4 regions of the Pseudoalteromonas pernae genome follow, and region 1 is predicted to be linked to each of the others. Evidence: predicted binding sites of a transcription regulator. Region 1 holds the regulator's gene; each other region holds the start of a gene.
The links. The regulator sigma-54, encoded in region 1, starts transcription at its own class of promoters, with help from an activator protein. The targets are predictions, from matches to a motif close to GTTGGCACGNNNNTNGNNT.
Positions count from the first base shown of each region.

Region 2: a site for sigma-54 is predicted at 1,549-1,567, ahead of V1358_RS06520 (flagellar assembly protein T N-terminal domain-containing protein). Genes of this name have one in related genera too.
Region 3: a site for sigma-54 is predicted at 1,686-1,704, ahead of fliE (flagellar hook-basal body complex protein FliE). Genes of this name have one in related genera too.
Region 4: a site for sigma-54 is predicted at 1,671-1,689, ahead of glnA (glutamate--ammonia ligase). Genes of this name have one in related genera too.

Region 1 covers NZ_JBDODM010000004.1:181,741-184,907, reverse strand. The annotation lists gene lptA (lipopolysaccharide transport periplasmic protein LptA) at 1-247, shown strand, start outside; gene lptB (LPS export ABC transporter ATP-binding protein) at 244-969, shown strand; gene V1358_RS11020 (RNA polymerase factor sigma-54) at 993-2,483, shown strand; gene hpf (ribosome hibernation promoting factor) at 2,509-2,796, shown strand; gene ptsN (PTS IIA-like nitrogen regulatory protein PtsN) at 2,798-3,167, shown strand, end outside.
Region 2 covers NZ_JBDODM010000002.1:502,496-505,662, forward strand. The annotation lists gene V1358_RS06510 (LapD/MoxY N-terminal periplasmic domain-containing protein) at 1-697, opposite strand, end outside; gene V1358_RS06515 (LPP20 family lipoprotein) at 1,010-1,468, opposite strand; gene V1358_RS06520 (flagellar assembly protein T N-terminal domain-containing protein) at 1,605-2,771, shown strand; gene V1358_RS06525 (glutathione peroxidase) at 2,946-3,167, shown strand, end outside.
Region 3 covers NZ_JBDODM010000002.1:456,247-459,413, reverse strand. The annotation lists gene V1358_RS06295 (sensor histidine kinase) at 1-170, shown strand, start outside; gene V1358_RS06290 (sigma-54-dependent transcriptional regulator) at 163-1,563, shown strand; gene fliE (flagellar hook-basal body complex protein FliE) at 1,743-2,069, shown strand; gene fliF (flagellar basal-body MS-ring/collar protein FliF) at 2,089-3,167, shown strand, end outside.
Region 4 covers NZ_JBDODM010000007.1:189,903-193,069, reverse strand. The annotation lists gene V1358_RS15945 (DUF4124 domain-containing protein) at 1-42, opposite strand, end outside; gene glnA (glutamate--ammonia ligase) at 205-1,611, opposite strand; gene typA (translational GTPase TypA) at 2,053-3,167, shown strand, end outside.

The DNA of each region.
Region 1 (3,167 bases):
GGAAGATGGTCAGCAAATTACCGCTTCTGCTGCAGAAATTCGTTACGACGTCGCTACACAAATTCTACAAATTAAGGGTGACGCCAAAATAGAAATGGCTGATCAACAGATCATCGCCGAAACTATCAGCTATGATATAGATAAGCAGACCATCAGCGCTGAGAAAGATAAAAACTCCAGCACCCGAGTACGTACCACGTTAACACCACAGAGCGAAGAAAAGCCTGAGGAAAAGGAACAACCATGACCACACTGAAGGCGCAGAAGTTAGCGAAAAGCTACAAAGGTCGTGAAGTTGTAAAAGACGTCGGACTCGAAGTTAAAGCCGGCAGTATTGTTGGCTTGTTAGGCCCCAATGGAGCAGGCAAAACCACAACCTTTTACATGATTGTAGGTTTAGTGCCCAGTGACAAAGGCATGATCAGTATTGACGAGCAAGACATTACTTTGCTGCCAATGCATTCGCGAGCACGCTTAGGTATCGGCTATTTGCCCCAAGAATCATCTATTTTTCGTAAGCTCACCGTTTATCAAAACCTAATGGCGATTTTGGAAACGCGTAAGGACCTCAACAAAGCGGGTCGTGAGGAGCAATTAGAAAGCTTACTAGACGAATTTAATATCCAACATATTCGTGATTCATTTGGGATGGCATTGTCAGGCGGTGAGCGCCGTCGCGTTGAAATTGCTCGCGCTTTAGCCGCTAACCCCAAATTTATCCTTTTAGATGAACCTTTTGCTGGTGTAGACCCTATTTCGGTGTTAGATATAAAGAAAATTATTGAGCACCTGCGAAACCGTGGCATTGGTGTACTTATCACCGACCACAATGTGCGTGAAACCTTAGATGTATGTGAAACCGCGTATATCGTTTCTCACGGCGAATTGATCGCATCAGGCACACCACAGCAAGTCCTAGCCGATCAAACAGTTCGTGATGTTTATTTAGGTGAGCAATTTAGACTATAACAATAAAAGGATTGTTAGAGTACATGAGGCAATCATTACAGCTGCGCCTTGGCCAGCAATTAACAATGACTCCACAATTGCAGCAAGCGATACGCTTGTTGCAGCTCAGTACTTTGGATCTTCAACAAGAAATTCAAGAAGCACTTGACGCTAACCCACTGTTAGAAATCGAAGAAGAAAACTACGCTGATAACCCAGGCGATAAAAACGACAATGATCGCCTACAAAACGGTGAAGATAAACTCGATACCGAACCCCAAAGTAGCGACCAAATAGAAAGTTCTGACGCGTTAAATAACGATTCCATCAGTGACGAGCTACCGATGGACATGTCTTGGGACGAGTACATTAGCGCTGCCCCCGTCGCATCAGCAGGCCCTATGCCAGACGATGAGTTTGTTTACCAAGGTGAAACCACCGAGACGCTGCACGATTATTTAATGTGGCAACTGCAACTCACCCCATTCAGCCCAGTTGATGAAGCGATTGCGACAGCCATCATCGAAGCGATTGATGACAATGGCCTCCTCACGGTGACAACCGAAGATTTACTCGAGAGTTTGAATCATGAAGAGCAGGACGTAGAAATCGAACTCGATGAAATAGAAGCGGTCCTAAAAAGAATACAACTCTTTGATCCTGTTGGAATTGGTGCGCGTTCACTACAAGAATGCTTATTGATCCAACTCAATCAATTTTCACCTCAAACCCCTTGGCTTAGTGAAACGAAAGAGGTAATTTGTAATTACATTGATTTGCTAGGCAACCGTGACTATCGCACCTTAATGAAAAAGACTAAGCTTAAAGAAGCTCAGTTAAAAGAGGTGATGACATTAATACACAGTTTGAATCCGAAACCTGCCGCGACCATAGTGCGCGAAGAGTCAGAATACGTGATTCCTGATGTATCTGTTAAGAAGGTCAAAGGGCGTTGGCTGGTCGAGTTAAACCCCGACAGCATGCCAAAAATACGGGTTAATGATCACTACGCTTCATTAGGACGTAGCTGTAAATCACAAAGTGACAGCCAATTTATTCGCTCTCACTTACAAGAGGCAAAATGGTTTATAAAGAGCCTGGAACAACGCAACGATACCTTACTAAAAGTAACTAATTGCATTGTTCAACAACAACAGGCATTCTTTGAACATGGCGAAGAAGCGATGAAACCAATGGTCCTCAATGACGTGGCCGAAATGGTTGAGATGCATGAGTCAACAATATCTCGTGTAACAACACAGAAATATATGCATACGCCACGTGGGATTTTTGAGTTGAAGTATTTCTTCTCCAGCCATGTGAACACCGAGAATGGAGGTGAATGCTCATCCACAGCGATTCGAGCATTGATCAAGAAGCTAGTAGCGGCGGAAAACGTTGCCAAGCCATTAAGCGACAGCAAAATAGCCGACATACTCGCAGAGCAAGGAATCAAAGTGGCTCGAAGAACGATTGCAAAATATCGTGAATCGTTAGCCATACCACCGTCAAATCAACGTAAAAGCTTGATATAGACGTTAGACAAGAAGGAAAATGCTTATGCAATTGAATCTTACCGGTCGTCATGTAGAAATCACAGACTCTCTTCGCAACTATGTGAATAGTAAATTTGCAAAACTTGAGCGTCATTTTGACCATATTAACAATGTACATGTCATCCTAGATATAGAGAAACTCACACAAAAAGCAGAAGCAACACTTCATGTAAATGGCGGCGAATTATTTGCCACCGCAGAACACCAAGATATGTATGCGGCGATTGATGGCTTAATTGACAAATTAGATCGCCAAGTAATTAAACATAAAGAGAAATTATCTCGTCATTAAAATGAGCTTAGAACATCTTTTCTCAAAGGACTGCAGCAAAGCTGCGGTCCTTTTTAATAGCAAAAAAAGAATGTTGGAGTACCTAGCACAGGTTGCTCATCAACATGCACCGCATTTAAACGAGCAAACCATTCTCGATGCCCTACTCGCGCGCGAAAAGCTCGGTAGCACAGGCTTTGGGAAAGGCGTCGCAATTCCGCATGGTCGATTAGAAGGTATTGATCAAACGATCGCCATCATAGTCACCAACCGCGAAGCCATTAACTTCGATGCCATAGACAACCGCCCAGTTGATATTTTTGTCGCACTGCTCGTACCAGATAATCAGTGTGATCAACACCTCAAGACCTTGTCACAAATTGCTGATAGAC
Region 2 (3,167 bases), on a different contig from region 1:
TTTGACTCAAGCGTTTCGCCATGTAATTCATCGCCATCATCAAGTTGGCTATTTCTTTTGGTTTGGCGGGTGGAAGCTGTTTAAACTGTTTTTGTGCAATCGCATCGACTTGGTTATTGAGCTGTTTTAACGGCTCTAGTAACCAGCGTATAAACAGCGACGCTAAAACACAGTTAAACAGTAAAACCAATACCGCCACCCAGATAAATAACTTAGCATTTCCCCATAAAGCCTGAGTAGCACGCACCTGCTGCGCTTGCACATACAGAACGCCATAAGGCGCTTCGTCTTCGGTGATAACAGCTTTGCTGGGGACAAACTCGAATGCACTCATACGATGAAACCACTGTGGCACCAGTGAATTTTCCGTATCGCCTTGGCGACGCTCTATAATGACTCGCCCTCGATTGTCTTCCAATCGTAGTAAACTGAAGTGGCCGCTATCGAAGGTTTGTCGAATAAATCCTTCTAACTTGCGTGGGGTCTTTTGTAATTGGCTAAGGGATAACGCTAAGACCGCCGCATGGTCATCACTTTGCTGAGTTAACTGCTCATGTAAACTGGATTTTAGGCTAGCGCTCGCGATTACATAGCCTATAAGCAAGCTCACTAATGTAACGACAAGCATCATTAACCATACGTAGATGTGCAAAGATAAACGGGGAGGTGTAGAGGAGGTATCGTCTAGATCAATCATTCACCCTCCACGCTGCTAGCAAGCAAACATCTATCGAACCCAATGATGAAAACAGCGGCGCCCTTGGATTTGGTTCACTACGGGAGAGTGCGTTGTGCAACGGACGTAAGTAATTGGTCAAAGTCGAAAATTCTATTTGTAGTTTTTTACTACAGCATAGCAGCGAAACATCACTACTTCACACTCAAATTTCCGATTTTTAACACAGCGAGAGTAACTAGTATCCTCAGAAAACTACGTGAATTAAGGCCATTTTGGCGGACGCGATGTAACCAGCGGTAACATCGCGTTTTTTGAGCAAGGCTAATTCGACTAGTAATAAGTGACTTTTTTGACTTTGCGAGGCTTAGTTTCAGTAATGTATAAGTCATACACTAATTTCATATCCAGCTCGAGCTCGGTTGCATAGCTGTCGCCGACGACATAACTACGTGTAACACGGGCGCCTCGAATGATACCTTGCACCTTGGCTTGGAGATGGTCATCACCTGCTACGGCATTCGCAATCGATGTATTGCCCTTGACCTGCTGACCATACACTTGCTCCGCTAATTCACGATATGCCTCAATTTTTGACGCTTTCATCGCCATAATTGATTTTTGTTCTGAGCTTTGTCCTGGCTGCGGCGCGATAGGCGCATACCCAATGGCACGAAGAATTGGGTAATTATCAGGTTGCTGCACGCCGTATTCCACATGCTTGTCAAACACAGTGCTGCACCCCGAAAGGCCAACCAGGACAAATAAAATTATTGCGGTATGTCGTAGCATTTCTCTCTCCATCGACAAACGTTTTCACTACTCATCAGATATGCACAATGAATGCCACACTTATCAATTGATACAACTAACTTGGTACACTCTTTGCTTTTTCTAAACCAATGTAATTAAAGAGCGGCTTTTCATTATGCGCCCAATGGTATTCTTAGCAGTTATTTTAATGGCCTTTAGCACAGCGCAAGTTCACGGCCAATGGCTACAAACAACGGGCAGCGCTTCTATGGAAGACATTTCCACTGAGACTGCGCGCTCGCATGCTATCAACGATGCCATAAAGCAAGCATTACTGTACTCTGGCCTGTCTCTCTCAAGTGTGCAAACACTTACTAACGGGATCCTCACCCAAGATGAACTCTCTTTGCGAAGCCAAGGCGCGGTTGGTCAAATGCACGTCCTCGAAGAGCAACAAGAGAATGGAATCCTGAGTGTCACCTTGCAAATTGAAGTCTTGAACGAAGAAACCCAGTGCGCCCAAAGCAGTTTAATAAATCACTTTGCACTAACCCGCACAGGCATGGAAAACCCGCAACAGGCGCGAGATGGTCAAATATTTGACATCCCTAATGCCTTCACCAAACAACTTTATGCACTGATGAGCCAAGCAGACCTTAGCATGCAACCGACCCCCTTCTTTGAAGATCCTATTTCTGTCAGAAGCTTTTTCAGCAACCAATTCGCCTATGATGAAAATGTCATTGACTACATTAGCGATGCCAGTAATAGCCAGTATGTGTTGTTTTCACAAATCACAGACACCTCTGTGGGAAGCGAACATGACAAAGGCTATGCATTTTGGAAAGACGATAGCTATGAGCGCTACTTCAATGTGGAATTCATTTTATTTGATGGTTTAAGCTTCGAAAAAATTTGGCAAAAGGCTTACCAGACTCAAGCATTGTGGGAGTTTGAAAAAACTGCGCTGGTCGACGTAAACAGTGGTGTGTTTTGGCAAAGCAAATATGGCCGAACTATCTCTGAGCTGAGCGAACAAGTAATGTATGACCTCAATCAAACGCTTCAATGCTTACCTGCTAAGGGTCAAATAAAACACATCGATGGTGACCAAGTAATCATAAACTTGGGTCGCAGTAATGGACTAACCGAAGGTCAACATCTTACTTTGGCCTACAGCAGTAATGCCATCACCTACGAAGGTAAGCATTTGCCCAAACAAGTTACTTCGCTCTACAGCGTTGAGATTAAACAGCTTTATCAACACAGTGCTGTGGCTGTAAACACCGCTAAACGACCAATGAGTAACATCCAACTCAACGATCTCGTTCTGGTGAAATAACTCGTCAAAGGTTACTAAGCACCCTGCCATTTCAATAAGTTAAGGCGCAGCATATTACGCCTTAACTTTTGCATATTAATCCAATAAATAGATTATTACAATAAATTAATAGCTTTTTACCGATTGATAATTACATGTCAGACTTACCCCATTGATTTAGAGGAGTTTGACATGATGAATGAATTAAAAAATCGCGAAGGCCTGCGCATCCCAGATGTTTCGTTTGCTATTCGCAATAACGAACAATGGAAAAAACTTACCAGCGAAGACATTTTTAAAGGCAAAACCGTCATTGTTTTCTCTTTACCTGGGGCCTTTACACCAACGTGTTCATCGACTCATTTGCCGCGCTACAACGAACTTGCCGAAGTATTTAAGCGCAATGGTGTCGATGAT
Region 3 (3,167 bases), on a different contig from region 1:
TCTTTACCACCAAACGACAAGGTACAGGTTTAGGGCTTGCCGTGGTTGCGTCAGTAATGAGCTCTCACAAAGGGCAAGTGAGAGTTGTCGATGCACCACAAGGCGGCGCTCAGTTCATACTTAGCTTGCCAGTTTTTGATGCTCACCCACAGGAGGACAAACATGAGTAATTATGTCTTAGTGGTCGAGGATGATCCCGGTTTACGCGAGGCGTTGACCGACACATTGTCATTAGCCAACGTACAGTGTCTCGCTGCCAAAAGCGGTGAAGATGCGATTATGATGCTCAAAGAGCATGAAGTCTCTTTAGTTGTCAGCGACGTACAAATGCCGGGTATCAATGGCATAGAATTATTGAAAAGTATCAAACTCAATTATCCTGAATTACCGGTGTTGATGATGACGGCCTATGCCACCATCGACGATGCGGTTGAAGCAATGCGCCTTGGGGCCATTGATTACATGGCTAAGCCCTTTGCACCTGAGGTGTTACTCAATCTTGTGAGCCGCTATTTACCGGCTGAAACACCTGCGCACAAAGGCCCGATTGTGGCGGACGCCAAAAGTTTGGCGCTTATCGAGTTGGCCAATAAAGTGGCTGACAGTGAAGCCAGTGTGATGGTGATGGGCCCAAGTGGAAGTGGTAAAGAAGTGCTTGCGCGCTATATTCATGATCAATCAGCGCGCGCTAATGAACCCTTTATTGCCATTAACTGCGCAGCTATTCCAGAAAATATGTTGGAATCAACCCTATTCGGTTATGAGAAAGGTGCGTTTACTGGTGCTATCAATGCTTGCCCCGGTAAGTTTGAGCAAGCGCAAAATGGCACCATATTACTCGATGAAATCACAGAGATGGATTTGAGCTTGCAAGCCAAACTGCTGCGTGTACTACAAGAGCGAGAAGTAGAGCGTTTGGGGAGTCGCAAAACAATCTCCTTGAATGTGCGTGTACTTGCTACGTCAAACCGTGATTTAAAAGAGGCGGTGAAAGAAGGCGTATTTCGAGAAGATTTGTTCTATCGCCTTAATGTTTTCCCCTTAAAGTGGTTACCCCTTTGCCAGCGCCCAGGAGACATTATTCCATTAGCTGAGCATTTGCTTGAGCGTCATTGCCAATCGGCGAAAATGCCTATAGCTAGGTTGAACGATGCAGCCAAGCAGCGTTTGTTGGCGCATGCGTGGCCTGGCAACGTGCGTGAACTGGAAAATGTGATCCAACGTGCCTTGATTCTAAAGTCGGGCGATGTGGTTGATGAGCAAGCAATCTACATCGAGGAGCTTGCGAGTGCGCCAAGCCCAGTCGCTCACGTACCTGAGCCAGACGTTCAGGCAATTATGCCTACTGTTGAACATCGTTGTGAGACCAGTGAATTTTCCCTCGATGAACAATCGACCTTTAAAGACGAGCTCAAAAGCAAAGAGCACAAAATCATTTTAGATACGCTCACGCGCTTCAATGGCAAACGTAAAGACGTTGCAGATGCATTGGGTATAAGCCCGCGAACCTTGCGCTACAAGATTGCGCAAATGCGTGAGCAGGGTATTCAACTGCCAGCTTAAACCACTGAAAAGCCCAAACTAGCGTTGGGCTTTTTAGTTCTTCGTCAAATATACGCCAGCCTAAAAACTCATCACCGTCAAAAAAATAAACGCATAAAACACTGTTTTTATTAGATAAATTTATTGGCACGCTTAATGCTTTGTTAATTCTAAGATTTATTTATCCAGTGATGTGCAAAATGAAAGTTGAAGCCAACTCATTGTTCCAAGAAATGCAAATGATTGCGCAAGAAGCGCAAGCGAGAAACCCACTTAAACCTGTGATGCCACAGACTACGTCATCAGCGCAATTTGGTGAGCTACTTACCAATGCAATTGATACCGTTAATGGCTTGCAGCAAGATGCCAAATCAAAAGTGACGGCCGTTGAAATGGGTGACCGTCGAGTGTCTTTGGCAGAAGCAATGATCGCATCACAGAAATCGTCCGTGGCGTTTGAGGCAACCGTGCAAGTGCGAAACAAGCTGGTTGAAGCCTACAAAGACATCATGAACATGCCTGTTTAACGGATAGCGGAGAAGAGTCGTGGCGCAAGCAAACCAATCTACTGATCTCGCCTTAGCCAGTGGCGGTGTTGATATGAACACTGGCGGTGATGATCATCAAGAACAAAAATCGGGAGTCCTCGGCGCATTAAGCGGTGTCGATATGCTGCGCCAAGTTACCCTCATTGTTGCATTGGCTATCTGTTTAGCGATTGCAATCTTCATTATCATTTGGGCACGTCAGCCGGATATGCGTCCGCTAGGAAAAATGCCTACTGAAGAGTTGATTCAAACTCTTGATTTCCTTGATGCACAGAAAATTGATTATCAGCTTGATGGCAACGTCATCATGGTGCCAGAAGATTCGTATCAAGATATCAAACTAAACATGACACGCGAAGGTTTAACCCAAGGCCCAGACTCAGGCACCGACATCCTGATGCAAGACATGGGCTTTGGGGTTTCCCAACGTTTAGAACGCGAGCGCCTTAAGCACTCTCGTGAGCAGCAATTAGCGCGCACCATTGAAGAGCTTAACAAAGTCACACGTGCAAAAGTATTACTTGCGATTCCAAAAGAAAACGTATTTGCACGTATCGAAAAGCAGCCATCTGCCACTGTGGTGCTAACCGTTAAGCGCGGCCGTAACCTCAATAGCGAAGAAATTGATTCTGTAGTTGATATTGTAGCTTCTGCGGTACAAGGTCTTACGCCTGAGCGTGTAACCGTTACAGATCAAAATGGCCGTTTACTCAACTCAGGTTCGCAAAACTCACTGTCTGCGCGTTCACGCAAAGAGTATGAAATCGAGCGTCAGCGCGAGCAAGAATACATTGAAAAAATCGACAGCATCATGATCCCGGTGGTCGGCTTGGGCAACTATACCGCACAAGTAGACTTAGTTATGGACTTCAGCGCAGTGGAAGAAACGCAAAAACGTTTTAACCCAGATTTACCAGCTGTTCGCAGTGAAACAACCCTTGAAGAAAATAATATTGGTGGCTTAGCTGTGGGCATTCCAGGGGCGTTGACTAACCAGCCTCCGGTAAACTCAAACATTCCAGAAAACGCGATGAATGAGCAAAGTGCGCAATCGACTTCGCCTTCTCGCAATCACAA
Region 4 (3,167 bases), on a different contig from region 1:
CAACGCCAATAACACGCTTAAAATCATCACCTTTACGTTCACATGCATTCCTAATTTAGTTTGTTATTCTTATAGTTAGCCGTAATTGAAGTGCTTGAGCACCCATTAGTAACTGTAGTTCATTTACAACTTTTTTACCATAAAAAAAGCCTGCAGAGCAGGCTTTGAGAACACACATGATATAACTAAAAATTAGTTATCAGGTTATACGCTGTAGTACATTTCGAACTCAACTGGGTGAGTTGTCATGTTAAGTTTTTCAACTTCTTTAGACTTCAGCGCGATATAAGCGTCGATTAGGTCGTTTGTGAATACGCCGCCTTGGATTAGGAACTCACGGTCTGCGTCTAGTGATGCAAGTGCTTCATCTAGTGAAGATGCAACTGTTGGGATTTCAGCCGCTTCTTCTGCAGGTAGGTCGTATAGGTCTTTGTCCATTGCATCGCCAGGGTGGATCTTGTTCTTGATACCGTCAAGACCAGCCATAAGCATTGCAGAGAATGCTAGGTATGGGTTAGCTGTTGGGTCAGGGAAGCGCACTTCGATACGACGTGCTTTCTCTGAAGGAACAACTGGAATACGGATAGATGCTGAACGGTTACGTGCTGAGTAAGCAAGCATTACCGGAGCTTCGAAGCCAGGTACTAGACGCTTATAAGAGTTAGTAGACGCGTTCGCGAATGCGTTGATTGCTTTAGCGTGCTTGATGATACCACCGATGTAGTAAAGCGCTTCTTCAGAAAGGCCGCCGTACTTGTCACCTGCGAAAAGGTTTTTACCGTCTTTCGCTAGAGACTGGTGACAGTGCATACCAGAACCGTTATCACCAACGATAGGCTTAGGCATGAACGTAGCTGTTTTGCCGTATGCGTGCGCCATGTTGTGGATAACGTACTTCATTTCTTGAATTTCGTCTGCTTTCAATACCATAGTGTTGAAGCGAGTCGCGATTTCGTTCTGACCAGCAGTTGCTACTTCGTGGTGGTGAGCTTCAACAACTTGACCCATTTCTTCTAGAACTAGGCAAGTCGCGCTACGCCAATCTTGTGATGAATCAACTGGAGCTACTGGGAAGTAACCGCCTTTAACGCCTGGGCGGTGACCTGTGTTACCACCTTCGTAATCTTTGTCAGAGTTCCAACATGCTTCTTCAGCATCAATTTTGTACATTGAACCAGACATGTCTGATTTGTACTTCACGTCGTCGAATAGGAAGAATTCTGGTTCTGGACCGAATAATACGGTGTCAGCGATGCCAGTAGAGCGCATGTACTCTTCAGCGCGTTTAGCTACAGAACGTGGGTCACGCTCGTAACCTTGTAAAGTTGAAGGCTCAACTACGTCACAACGAACGATAAGTGTTGTTTCTTCTGCGAATGGGTCAAGTTTAGCGCTTTCAGCATCTGGCATTAGCACCATGTCTGATTCGTTAATGCCTTTCCAACCTGCAATAGAAGAACCATCGAACATTTTGCCGTCTTCGAAGAAGTCTTCATCAGCTTGATGATGAGGGATAGAAACGTGCTGCTCTTTACCTTTTGTGTCAGTAAAGCGTAAATCTACGAATTTAACGTCATGTTCTTTAATGAAATCTAAAACCGATTGTGACATGTGTCCTCCGAATGTGGAATTTTTATGTGTGCTGCATGTTACTGCAATTGTGCACTGGTAAGCTTAAATCGTGCCAGTTTTGTAACGCGCTATTTATAAAGGTTTTTTTAAAAAACGAATTTCATGAAATATGCGTTTTGCACCTAATTGGTGCGCACATGCTACATTCTAGTGCATCCGTGTGAAATTGCTATTAAGGCGAGTTGTGATCAGATTTTGCCTTTTTATAAAAAATATACACAATGATTATTGGTTGTTTTTTAATCGTTTAATGCGATTTGCGCCATTATCACATCACAGTCACAGAAAAATAATGTTGGATAAACTTTCATCTAGTGACTTTATAAGGGATAATACGCGCCCTTTTAAACCCAACGCAGGTAGTTGTTTGCCGGGCGTGGATCCTCTAGGAACAATGAGGCTTGCCTCTTAAGTAGATATATGAGCATCGAAAAGTTAAGAAATATCGCGATCATCGCGCACGTTGACCATGGTAAAACGACTCTGGTTGATAAATTGCTTGAGCAATCGGGCACACTGCAAACTCGCGGTGGTAACGAAGAGCGAGTGATGGATTCCAACGACATTGAAAAAGAGCGTGGAATTACCATCTTAGCTAAAAATACGGCAATCAACTGGAACGATTACCACATCAACATCGTAGATACTCCAGGACACGCTGACTTCGGTGGTGAAGTGGAACGTGTTCTTTCGATGGCTGATTCAGTGCTTCTTCTTGTAGATGCTCAAGAAGGTCCAATGCCACAAACGCGTTTCGTTACGCAAAAGGCATTCGCACAGGGTTTGAAACCAATCGTTGTTATTAACAAAATCGACAAGCCTGGTGCTCGTCCTGATTGGGTTATGGACCAAGTATTCGACCTATTCGATAACTTAGGTGCAACTGACGAACAGTTAGACTTTAAAGTAATCTATGCGTCAGCTATCAACGGTTGGGCAACACTAGATTTAGATGAGCCTTCAGACAACATGGAACCTATGTTCCAAGCGATCGTTAACGAAGTTGAAGCGCCAGATGCTGATCCTGAAGGTGCATTGCAGATGCAGATCTCTCAGCTTGATTACAACTCATACGTAGGTGTAATCGGTGTTGGTCGTATTAAGCGCGGTACGGTTAAAGTAAACCAACAAGTTACAGTGATTAGTGCTGATGGCACTAAGCGTAACGGTAAAGTTGGCCAAGTACTTACTTACCTAGGCCTAGACCGTCACGAAGCACAAGAAGCAACTGCGGGCGATATCATCGCAATCACAGGTCTTGGTGAGCTGAAAATCTCTGACACTATCTGTGACGTAAACAATGTTGAAGCGCTTCCGGCGTTAAGCGTTGACGAGCCAACAGTAACCATGACGTTCTCAGTAAATACATCACCGTTTGCTGGACAAGAAGGTAAATACGTGACTTCACGTAATATCCGCGAGCGTCTTGATGCTGAACTTGTTCACAACGTAGCACTACGTGTAGAAGACACAGACAACCCAGATAGCTTCCGTGTATCAGGTCGTGGTGAACTTCACTTAGGCGTATTGATCGA